DNA from 2 places in the Streptomyces sp. NPDC088097 genome. Region 2 is predicted to be linked to the other one. Evidence: riboswitches for the same ligand, from Rfam matches in the RefSeq annotation. Region 2 holds a riboswitch; the other holds the start of a gene.

Region 1 (5,356 bases), 640 kb from region 2:
CAGCATCCTCAGTTCCAGTAGGTCGGCGGCCTCCTGGGCGCTCGGTTCGGCCACACAGGCGCCCGCGTGCCGCCGGGTCGTGACGAACCCCTCGGACTCCAGCGTGCGCAGCGCCTCGCGGACCGGGACGCGCGAGACTCCGTACCGGCGGGCGAGCACCTCCTCGGTGAGCCGGCCTCCGGGGCCGAAGAACCCGGAAACGATGTCGTCGCGGATCGCTGTGCATACCGCGTGCGCAGGAATTCGCAAGGCCGGACCTCCGCTTGATTTCGACGGCCGGCGTCATCGCCGGGATCGTGACCGTGCTGCGACTCTATTGCAACACACGATAATTTCCGAGGACGGCCTGAATTACGAAACATTCCGCACGTGCGGGAAACGAAGAAGACCCCGGCTCGGAGAGCCGGGGTCTTCTTCGTCGATGTGCGTGCGGATCAGACGTCGACGCCGTGGCTGCGCAGGTACGCCAGCGGGTTGATGTCGGTGCCGTACGTGGCGCCGGAGCGGGCCTCGAAGTGCAGGTGGGCACCGCTGGAGTTGCCGGTGTTGCCGGACAGGCCGATCTGCTCGCCGGCGCCGACGGTCTGGCCGACGGAGACGCTCAGCGAGGACATGTGTCCGTACTGGGTGTAGGTGCCGTCGTTGTGGCGGATGACGACGTTGTTGCCGTACGCGCCACCCCAGCCGGCCTCGACGATCGTGCCCGCGCCCACGGCGTGGACCGTGGTGCCGGAGTCGGCGTGGAAGTCGATGCCGGTGTGGCTGCCGGAGGCCCACATGCCACCACCGGCGCCGTAGTTCGTGCTGACGTACGAGCCCGTGATCGGGGCGACGTAGGCGTTGAGGCGCTTGCGCTCCTCGTCGCGGGCGGCGCGCTCGGCGGCATCGCGCTCGGACTTCGCCTTGGCCTCGGCGGCCTCGGCGGTGCGCTTGGCCTCGGCGGCCCGCTGCTTGGCGTCGGCCTCGGCCTGGGCCTGGACCGCGATCGCCTCAGCGGCGCGCTGCTGGGAGTCGACCTGGTCCTGGAGGTCGGCCTGGAGGCCGTCGGCCACGACGATCGAGTTCTGGCCGGTGTCCTCGGCGGAGTGACCGTTGTTGTCGGCCGCGAAGGCCGGGGCCGCGATGGTGGCGACCACGCCCGTGGTGGCGAGGGCGGCTATGCCGGCGTAGCCGGCGGTCTTACGGCTCAAACGGCTGGAACCACGGTGCTTGCCGGGAGCTGCGGTACGACTGCCAAACGCCATGAAGGGGCTGATCCTTTCCTTCCCTCTCGCCTACCGGGTTAGCTGACGGGTTCGGAGCAGGAAGGTCTCCTACGGGCCCCCTCTTGCGAGGCGGTCCGATTCACCCCAGGGACGCATGTGGGTCCCCGGCTCCCCAGGCTCGCGCCTGACGGGGACTCGGCGATCGCTGTCCGGTGCCGCGGGTGCGGCGGGCACAACTGACGGACAGCAAGAGCGACGCTAGGCGGACCGCCAGTCGATCACCAAACAGACGAGCTATTTTGTTGCGTACGCCACACCGCATACGCGCAACCTCCGCAGTAAAGCGGACAAAAAGGGGTTCCGGCGGTGAATCCGCCGGAACCCCTTGTCAGAGCCCGGTGTTAGGGGTCGGCGGTGGAGCCGCGGTCGGAGCCCGGTCGGGACTCCTTCCCCCCGACGTCAGTTGGTGACGACGGTGACCTCGCCGATCCCGAGGGCCCGTACGGGCTCCTCGATCAGGGCGGCGTCGCCCACCAGGACGGTGACCAGTCGGTCCACCGGGAAAGCGCTCACGACCGCCGAAGTGGCCTCGGCCGTACCGGTTTCCGCGAGGCGCGCGTACAACCGCGCCTGGTAGTCGTCCGGCAGCTCCTGCTCCACCTGGTCGGCGAGGGTGCCGGCGACGGAGGCGGCCGTCTCGAACTTGAGCGGGGCCACGCCCACCAGGTTCTGCACCGCCACGTCCCGTTCGGCGTCGGTCAGTCCGCCCTGGGCGAGGGTGCGCAGCACCTTCCAGAGGTCGTCCAGCGCCGGACCGGTGTTGGGGGTGTCCACGGAGCCGCTGATGGCGAGCATCGAGGCGCCCTTGCCGTCGGCGGTGGAGCGCAGCACCTGGCCGAAGGCGCGTACCCCGTAGGTGTAGCCCTTCTCCTCGCGCAGCACCTTGTCCAGGCGGGAGGTGAGGGTCCCGCCGAGGCAGTAGGTGCCGAGCACCTGCGGGGCCCAGACGATGTCGTGCCGGTCCGGTCCGATCCGGCCGATGAGCAGCTGGGTCTGCACCGCCCCGGGCCGGTCCACGATGACCACGCGGCCCGTGTCGTCGGCCGTCACCGGCGGGACCGGGAGCGGCGCGGCGGTGTCGCCGGTCCAGGTGCCGAGGGTGTCCGCCAGCACGGCGTCCAGATCGATGCCGGTCAGGTCGCCGACGACCACCGCGGTGGAGGTGGCGGGGCGCACGTGGGCCGTGTAGAAGGCGCGTACGGCCGCCGCGTCGATCCGCGCGACCGTCTCCTCGGTGCCCTGGCGCGGGCGGGACATGCGCAGGGTCGCCGGGAACAGCTCCTTGGAGAGCTGCTTGGCGGCGCGGCGCTGCGGGTTGGCCAGCTCGTGCGGGATCTCGTCGAGCCGGTTGCGGACCAGGCGGTCGACCTCGTTGTCCGCGAAGGCGGGCGCGCGCAGCGCCTCGGCGAGCAGTCCGAGCGCCTTGTGCAGGCGGGAGGCCGGCACCTCCAGGGAGACCCGCAGACCGGGGTGGTCGGCGTGCGCGTCGAGGGTGGCGCCGCAGCGCTCCAGCTCGGCGGCGAACTCCTCGGCGGAGTGCTTGTCGGTGCCCTCCGACAGGGCGCGGGCCATGATGGTCGCCACCCCGTCGAGGCCCTGCGGCTCGGCGTCCAGCGGGGCCGCGAGGTTGATCTCCACGGCGACGACCTGTTGGCCGGGGCGGTGGCAGCGCAGCAGGGTCAGGCCGTTGGACAGCGTGCCGCGCTCGGGGGCGGGGAACGCCCACGGCTGGGGCTCGCCGGCCTCGGGGCGCGGGTGGAAGGTCATCGTGACGGCTGCGGTGTCGCTCACTGCTCCGCCCCTTCGTTCTCGTCGGATCCGGTCTCGTCGGAGTCCGTGTCCGTGTCTTCGGCAGCGACCGGTTCGTACACCAGGACCGCGCGGTTGTCAGGGCGCAGTCGGGCCGCGGCCACGGCCTGCACCTCCTCGGCGGTGACGTCCAGGACGCGCCCGACGGCCGTCAGCGCCAGCTGCGGGTCGCCGAACAGGACCGCGAAGCGGCACAGTTCGTCGGCGCGGCCGGCGACGGTGCTGAGGCGGTCCAGCCATTCGCGTTCCAGCTGGGCCTGCGCGCGCTCCATCTCCTCGGCGGTGGGGCCCTCGGCGGCGAACCGGGCGAGTTCCTCGTCGACGGCGGCCTCGATGGCGGGGACCTCGACGCCGCTGGAGGTCTTGACGTCCAGCCAGCCCAGCGAGGGCGCGCCGGCCAGGCGCAGCATGCCGAATCCGGCCGCCACGGCGCTCTGGTCGCGGCGCACCAGGCGGTTGTGGAGGCGGGAGGACTCCCCTCCGCCGAGCACGGTGAGGGCCACGTCGGCGGCGTCGCACTCGCGGGTGCCGTCGTGCGGGAGGCGGTAGGCGGCCATCAGCGCGCGGGCCGGGACCTCCTCGACGATCTCCTCGCGCAGCTGCGCGCCCATGACCTCGGGCAGGGAGCCGTCGCGGGGCGGCTGCTTGCCGTCGTGCGCGGGGATGGTGCCGAAGTACTTCTCGACCCAGGCGAGCGTGCGCACGGGGTCGATGTCGCCCACGACCGACAGGACGGCGTTGTTGGGCGCGTAGTACGTACGGAAGAAGTGGCGCGCGTCCTCCAGGGACGCGGCGTCCAGGTCGGCCATGGAGCCGATCGGGGTGTGGTGGTAGGGGTGGCCCTCCGGGTAGGCGAGGGCGGTCAGCTTCTCGAACGCCGTGCCGTAGGGGACGTTGTCGTAGCGCTGACGACGCTCGTTCTTGACGACGTCGCGCTGGTTCTCCATGGACTCCTCGTCCAGGGCGGCCAGCAGCGAGCCCATCCGGTCCGCCTCCAGCCACAGGGCGAGTTCCAGCTGGTGGGCCGGCATCGTCTCGAAGTAGTTGGTGCGCTCGAAGCTGGTGGTGCCGTTGAGGGAACCGCCGGCGCCCTGGACCAGCTCGAAGTGCCCGTTGCCCGGAACGCTGGACGAGCCCTGGAACATCAGGTGCTCGAAGAGGTGAGCCAGACCCGTCCGCCCCTTGACTTCGTGGCGCGAGCCGACGTCGTACCAGAGGCAGACGGCGGCGACCGGGGTGAGGTGGTCCTCGGACAGCACCACGCGCAGGCCGTTGGCCAGCCGGTGCTCGGTCGCTGTCAGGCCGCCGGAGCCCGCCTGAGCTGTGGCCGTGTGACCCATGGGCATGTGGTCCCTTCGATCGCGATGCAGAGAATTCGGTCAGACCTGCCACTGTATGCAAGCGTGTCGGCCGCCGGAGAAGTTCCCGGGCCCCGCCCCTGACTCCGTCCGGGGGGGAGCCCCGGGGTCGGAGTCGGCGTTGTCGGTGCCTCGGGCGACAATGGTCGACGTCGACCCCGGTCGGACCGCCGAGCGCGACCCGCCCGAACGTCCGGCCCGGCCGGAACCCCGCACCACCCCCGTACACCCCGAACCTTGGTTAAGGAGCCGCGCAGCGATGGCCCGCCGCAGCACGAAGACCCCGCCGCCGGAGGACTTCGAGGAGAAGATCCTCGACATCGACGTCGTCGATGAAATGCAGGGCTCCTTCCTTGAGTACGCGTACTCGGTGATCTACTCCCGGGCCCTGCCCGACGCCCGGGACGGCATGAAGCCGGTGCACCGGCGCATCGTCTACCAGATGAACGAGATGGGCCTGCGCCCCGACCGGGGGTACGTCAAGTGCGCCCGCGTCGTCGGCGAGGTGATGGGCAAGCTGCACCCGCACGGCGACTCGTCGATCTACGACGCCCTCGTGCGCATGGCCCAGCCCTTCTCGATGCGGCTGCCGCTGGTCGATGGCCACGGCAACTTCGGCTCGCTCGGCAACGACGACCCGCCGGCCGCCATGCGTTACACCGAGTGCAAGATGGCGGACGCCACCTCGCTGATGACGGAGTCGATCGACGAGGACACCGTCGACTTCACCGCCAACTACGACGGCCAGGAGCGGGAGCCGGTGGCACTGCCCGCCGCCTACCCGAACCTGCTGGTCAACGGCGCCTCCGGGATCGCCGTCGGCATGGCCACCAACATGGCACCGCACAACCTGGGCGAGGTCATCGCCGCGGCCCGCCACCTGATCCGCTACCCGGAGGCGGACCTGGAGGCGCTGATGCGCTT
Region 2 (5,356 bases):
TGGCGAAGAGGAAGTACGTGTTCCTCTGCACCAACGCCATGCTGCTCCGCAAGAAGATGGACAAGTTCACCCCGTCCCCCTACTTCGCCTTCGCCGTCCACATCGACGGACTGCGCGAGCGCCACGACGAATCCGTGGCCAAGGAAGGCGTATTCGACGAGGCGGTCGCCGCCATCAAGGAGGCGAAGGAGCGCGGATTCCGCGTCACCACCAACTCCACCTTCTTCAACACCGACACCCCGCAGACCATCATCGAGGTCCTCAACTACCTCAATGACGACCTCAAGGTCGACGAAATGATGATCTCTCCCGCCTATGCCTACGAGAAGGCCCCCGACCAGGAACACTTCCTGGGGGTCGAACAGACCCGGGAACTCTTCAAGAAGGCCTTCGCGGGCGGCAACCGGCGACGCTGGCGCCTCAACCACTCCCCGCTCTTCCTCGATTTCCTCGAAGGGAAAGCGGATTTCCCCTGCACCGCCTGGGCCATTCCGAATTACTCCCTCTTCGGCTGGCAGCGCCCCTGCTACCTGATGAGCGACGGCTACGTCCCCACCTACCGGGAGCTCATCAACGACACCGACTGGGACAAGTACGGCCGGGGCAAGGACCCGCGCTGCGCGAACTGCATGGCGCACTGCGGCTACGAGCCGACGGCCGTCCTCGCCACCATGGGCTCCCTCAAGGAGTCCCTGCGCGCGGTCCGGGAGACCCTCGCGTCGAACCGGGACTCATCGGCATGACAGCGCCACCGGCGGGGGGCAAGGGCTTCGACCTCGGAGCCCTGCTCGCCGAGCGCGGTGGCGAGCGCTACGAGCTGCACGCCCGCCACCTCAACCACCAGCTGCCCCGGATGCTGCGCACGATCGGCTTCGACAAGGTCTACGTGCGGGCCGAGGGGGCCCACTTCTGGGACGCCGAGGGCAACGACCACCTCGACATGCTCGCCGGCTTCGGGGTGATGGGCCTGGGCCGCCACCACCCCGTGGTGCGCCGGGCCCTGCACGACGTGCTCGACGCCGAGCTCGCCGACCTGCTCCGCTTCGACTGCCAGCCGCTGCCCGGGCTGCTGGCCGAGAAGCTCCTCTCGTACAGCCCGCACCTGGACCGGGTCTTCTTCGGCAACAGCGGCACCGAAGCCGTGGAGACGGCCCTGAAGTTCGCCCGGTACGCCACCGGGCGGCCCAGGATCCTCTACTGCGACCACGCCTTCCACGGGCTCACCACCGGCTCCCTGTCGGTCAACGGGGAGGCCGGATTCCGGGACGGCTTCGCCCCCCTGCTGCCCGACACGCGCGTCCCCCTCGGCGACCTCGCGGCCCTGGAGCGCGAGCTGGCGCACGGCGACGTGGCCGCCCTGATCGTCGAGCCGATCCAGGGCAAGGGGGTCATCGCCGCGCCGCCCGGGTACCTGCGCGCCGCCCAGGACCTCCTGCACCGGCACAAGGCGCTCCTGATCGCCGACGAGGTGCAGACCGGCCTCGGCCGCACCGGCGACTTCTACGCCTACCAGCACGAGGCCGGCGTGGAGCCGGACCTGGTGTGCGTGGCCAAGGCCCTGTCCGGCGGGTACGTGCCCGTCGGGGCCACCCTGGGCAAGGACTGGATCTTCCAAAAGGTCTACTCGTCCATGGACCGGGTGCTCGTGCACTCCGCCAGCTTCGGCTCCAACGCCCAGGCGATGGCCGCCGGACTGGCCGTCCTCGGCGTCATGGAGGACGAGGGGCTGGTGGCGCGGGCGCGCGCCACCGGAGACCTCCTGCGCGGCCGGCTCGCCGCGCTCGTGGACGAGTACGAGATGCTGCACGAGGTGCGCGGACGCGGACTGATGATCGGCATCGAGTTCGGCCGGCCCTCCTCGCTCGGCCTGCGCGGTCGCTGGGCCATGCTCCAGGCGGCCCGCAAGGGGCTCTTCGCGCAGATGGTGGTGGTGCCGTTGCTGCACAAGCACCGGATCCTCACCCAGGTCTCGGGGGACCACCTGGAGGTCATCAAGCTCATCCCGCCGCTGATCGTGGACGAGGGCGACGTCGACCGGTTCGTCGGCGCCTTCCGCGAGGTCATGGACGAGGCGCACGCCGGGGGCGGCCTGATGTGGGACTTCGGCCGGACGCTCGTCAAGCAGGCCGTCGCACAGCGCTGACGGCCCACCGGGGCGCGGGAGGAAGAGGCGCGGGGGGGACGGGGTGCGCGCACCCCGTCCCCTCCCGGACCTCAGTCGAGCAGCCGCTCCCGCAGCCGGTCCAGGGTCTCGGGCGCGAGTCCGAGGCCCTCGGCGAGGTAACGGTCCACCGTGCCCCAGTCCTCCGCGATGGCCTCGAACGCCGCGAGGAGGTACTCGGCGCGGGCGTCGAAGAGCGGCGCGAGCAGCTCCGTCACCTCGGGGGAGCGGGGCGCGGCGGAGTCGGAGCCCCGGCGCACCAGGTAGCGGTTGTGCGGGACGTTGGACAGCACGTAGTCGGCGACGACCGCCTCGCGCTCGACGCCCAGCGCGAGCAGGGTCACGGCGATCGACAGCCCGGCCCGGTCCTTGCCCGCGGCGCAGTGCATGAGCGCCGGCACGCTGTGCTCCGCCAGGGCGCGCACCACCCGGCCGTGCTCGGCGGTGCGGGTGCGGACGATCACGCGGTAGGAGTTCGCCATCCGGGCGGCGGCCCGGCCCTCGCCGAGGGCGGAGCGGAGCTGGTCGAGTTCCCCGTCGCGGACCATCTTCCAGAACTCGCGGCCGTCGGCGGGATCCGACAGCGGGATGTTGACGTTGAGCACGCCCGGCAGTTCGACGTCCCGCCCCTCCAGGGAGTGGTCGGCGGTGTTGCGGAAGTCGAAGATGGTGTGGAGCCCCAGGGACGCGAGGAACTCCGCGTCGTTTTCGGTGGCATGAGCGAGATGTCCGCTTCGGAACAGCACGCCCGGCCTGACCCTGCGCCCGTCAATGGTGGGCAAACCGCCCACATCGCGGAAATTGCGCACTCCGGACAACGCCACCCCGGGTTCGGGTGCGGCCGGATGGGGCTGGGGTATCTGCTGGGTCACGAGTACTCCTCCGCGTCGTCGAGCGTGCTGTGTGTCCGAATTGGACAGATTGCTTCCAACTTGCCATATGAGGTGCTGAGATCGCGCCGGGCTCCGTGAGCCAGATCATACGGTGACCGTGCGTGCCTGATCACGCGATTCGAATTCCCTTGTCGGGGCGCTGTTTGACGGTTCGGAACGGACGGAGGGTAACCGGAATTCGGTCGAGCCCTCACGCCTGTTATCGCGTCAGGGAATTCGTGGCTTGTTGTGTGCGGCCCGGCTCGATTACCTTCGCGATCGATCCGGGTGGACCGCCTAATCCTGCCGCCGCCCGGCAACCGCACCCGACTCGACGCGCGCGGCAGGAGCGGGGGAACCAGGTAAGCCGCCGTTTTCGGATCTTTCTCCGGAACGGCTCGGGGTGAAGCCGTACTCATGGACCCAGTCGTGGCCCACGGGCACGGCCGGACATCTCCAGTCCGAACCCGACAGCTCACCTCGTAGGCGACGGAGAGGAATTCGCCATGCCCCCGAAGGGTAAGCACCGCCGTCCGAAGTCCCGTTCCATATCCCGCGGGTTCGCCGTGGCCGGCACCGGTGGCGCCGCCCTCGCGCTGCCGCTGATGGGCGCCGCCGGCGCCCACGCCGCCGCCCCGGCCGCGACCACCGCCCTGCCGGCCCAGGCCCCGCAGGTGCCCGCCGCGCTCCAGGCCGCCGCCCCCGCGTCGGCTCCCGCCCGGACCGGGTCCGCCCCGACCTCGTACGTGGTCGTCTCCGGCGACTACCTCTCGAAGATCGCCGCGGAGCGCCACCTCGACGGCGGCTGGGAGCGGCTCTACGAGGACAACCGCGAGGCCGTCGGGACCGACCCCTCCCTCATCCACCCGGGCCTGAAGCTCACCCTCGGCGGACCGGGCACGGCCGCCCCGTCCGGCTCCGGCGACGCGGAGCCTTCGAGCGCGACCGGATCCGGCCGCGAGGACACCTCCGACGAGGGCGCGGACTCGGGTACGGGCGCGGACGAGGCCCCCGCCGCTCCCGTCGAGCGGGCCGCCCCGGCGAAGCCGGCCAAGCCAGCGAAGCAGGCCAAGCCGGCGACCGCCGCCGACTCCTCGGGGTCCACGACGCCCTCGACCGGCTCCGGTTTCGTCGCTCCCGTCGATGGGGGCACCTCCACCCCGTACCACCAGAACGGCAGCATGTGGTCCTCCGGTTACCACACCGGCGTCGACTTCATCGCGAGCACCGGCACCCCCGTCAAGGCGGTCGGCGCCGGCACCGTCGTGTCCGCCGGCTGGGGCGGCGCCTACGGCAACGAGGTCGTCATCCGGCACGCCGACGGCAAGTACTCCCAGTACGGCCACTTCTCCTCGCTGTCCGTCTCGGTGGGCCAGACCGTCACCGCCGGCCAGCGGATCGGCCTCTCCGGCGCCACGGGCAACGTGACCGGCCCCCACGTGCACTTCGAGATCCGCACGGGTCCGTCCTACGGCTCGGACATCGACCCGCTCGCCTACCTCCGCTCCAAGGGCGTCAGCATCTGAGATCACCCTCCGCGCGAGCGGGTGAGCACGTGAGGTCGGGGCCCGAGGGGGGTCCCGGCCTCACGTGTACTTATTCCTTATCCCGCGCGTGGTATAGATCACGGTCCGTCAACCCCTCATTACGTTGGCGTAGGTTGCTCACGGGAGTGAAGGATGGGCTCTCGTGGCAGCGACGACGACGACACTCAAGACCATCGGCTCGTACGCGGCGATCGGGGACAGCTTCACCGAAGGAGTGGGGGACCCGGGACCCGGGGGCTCCTTCGTCGGCTGGGCGGACCGGCTCGCCGTGCTCTTGGCCGACCGGCGTGACGAACACGACTTCAGGTACGCGAACCTCGCGGTGCGCGGCAGGCTCCTCGACCAGGTCGTGGCCGAGCAGGTCCCCCGGGCCAAGGAGCTGGCCCCCGACCTGGTCAGCTTCTGTGCGGGCGGCAACGACATCATCCGGCCCGGCAGCGACCCCGACGACGCGGCGGACCGGTTCGAGGCGGCGGTGGCCGACCTCACGGGCTCCGTGGGCCTCGTCCTGATCACCACCGGCTTCGACACCCGGGGCGTGCCGGTCCTCAAGCACCTGCGGGGCAAGATCGCCACGTACAACGCCCACGTGCGCGCCATCGCCGACCGCTACGACTGCCCGGTGCTCGACCTCTGGTCGCTGAAGTCGGTCCAGGACCGCCGTGCCTGGGACGGCGACCGCCTCCACCTCTCGCCCGAGGGGCACACCCGCGTCGCCCTGCGCGCCGCGCAGGTCCTCGGCTACGCGGTCCCGGCCGACCCCGACCAGCCCTGGC

The links. Region 2 has a riboswitch for cyclic di-AMP ahead of ACIOD1_RS14210 (LysM peptidoglycan-binding domain-containing M23 family metallopeptidase). Riboswitches for the same ligand answer to the same signal wherever they lie in the genome.
Positions count from the first base shown of each region.
Region 1: it holds a riboswitch for cyclic di-AMP, as region 2 does, so the genes downstream of both, ACIOD1_RS16870 (M23 family metallopeptidase) here and ACIOD1_RS14210 (LysM peptidoglycan-binding domain-containing M23 family metallopeptidase) in region 2, are expected to answer to the same signal.

Region 1 is NZ_JBIUTJ010000004.1:670,308-675,663, forward strand. It holds partial or broken gene ACIOD1_RS16865 (GntR family transcriptional regulator) at 1-249, opposite strand, end outside; gene ACIOD1_RS16870 (M23 family metallopeptidase) at 435-1,244, opposite strand; cyclic di-AMP (ydaO/yuaA leader) riboswitch at 1,257-1,416, opposite strand; gene ACIOD1_RS16875 (pitrilysin family protein) at 1,665-3,032, opposite strand; gene ACIOD1_RS16880 (M16 family metallopeptidase) at 3,053-4,414, opposite strand; gene ACIOD1_RS16885 (DNA topoisomerase IV subunit A) at 4,692-5,356, shown strand, end outside.
Region 2 is NZ_JBIUTJ010000004.1:25,503-30,858, reverse strand. It holds gene hpnH (adenosyl-hopene transferase HpnH) at 1-743, shown strand, start outside; gene ACIOD1_RS14220 (aspartate aminotransferase family protein) at 740-2,143, shown strand; gene ACIOD1_RS14215 (tyrosine-protein phosphatase) at 2,215-3,033, opposite strand; cyclic di-AMP (ydaO/yuaA leader) riboswitch at 3,356-3,535, shown strand; gene ACIOD1_RS14210 (LysM peptidoglycan-binding domain-containing M23 family metallopeptidase) at 3,540-4,559, shown strand; gene ACIOD1_RS14205 (SGNH/GDSL hydrolase family protein) at 4,723-5,356, shown strand, end outside.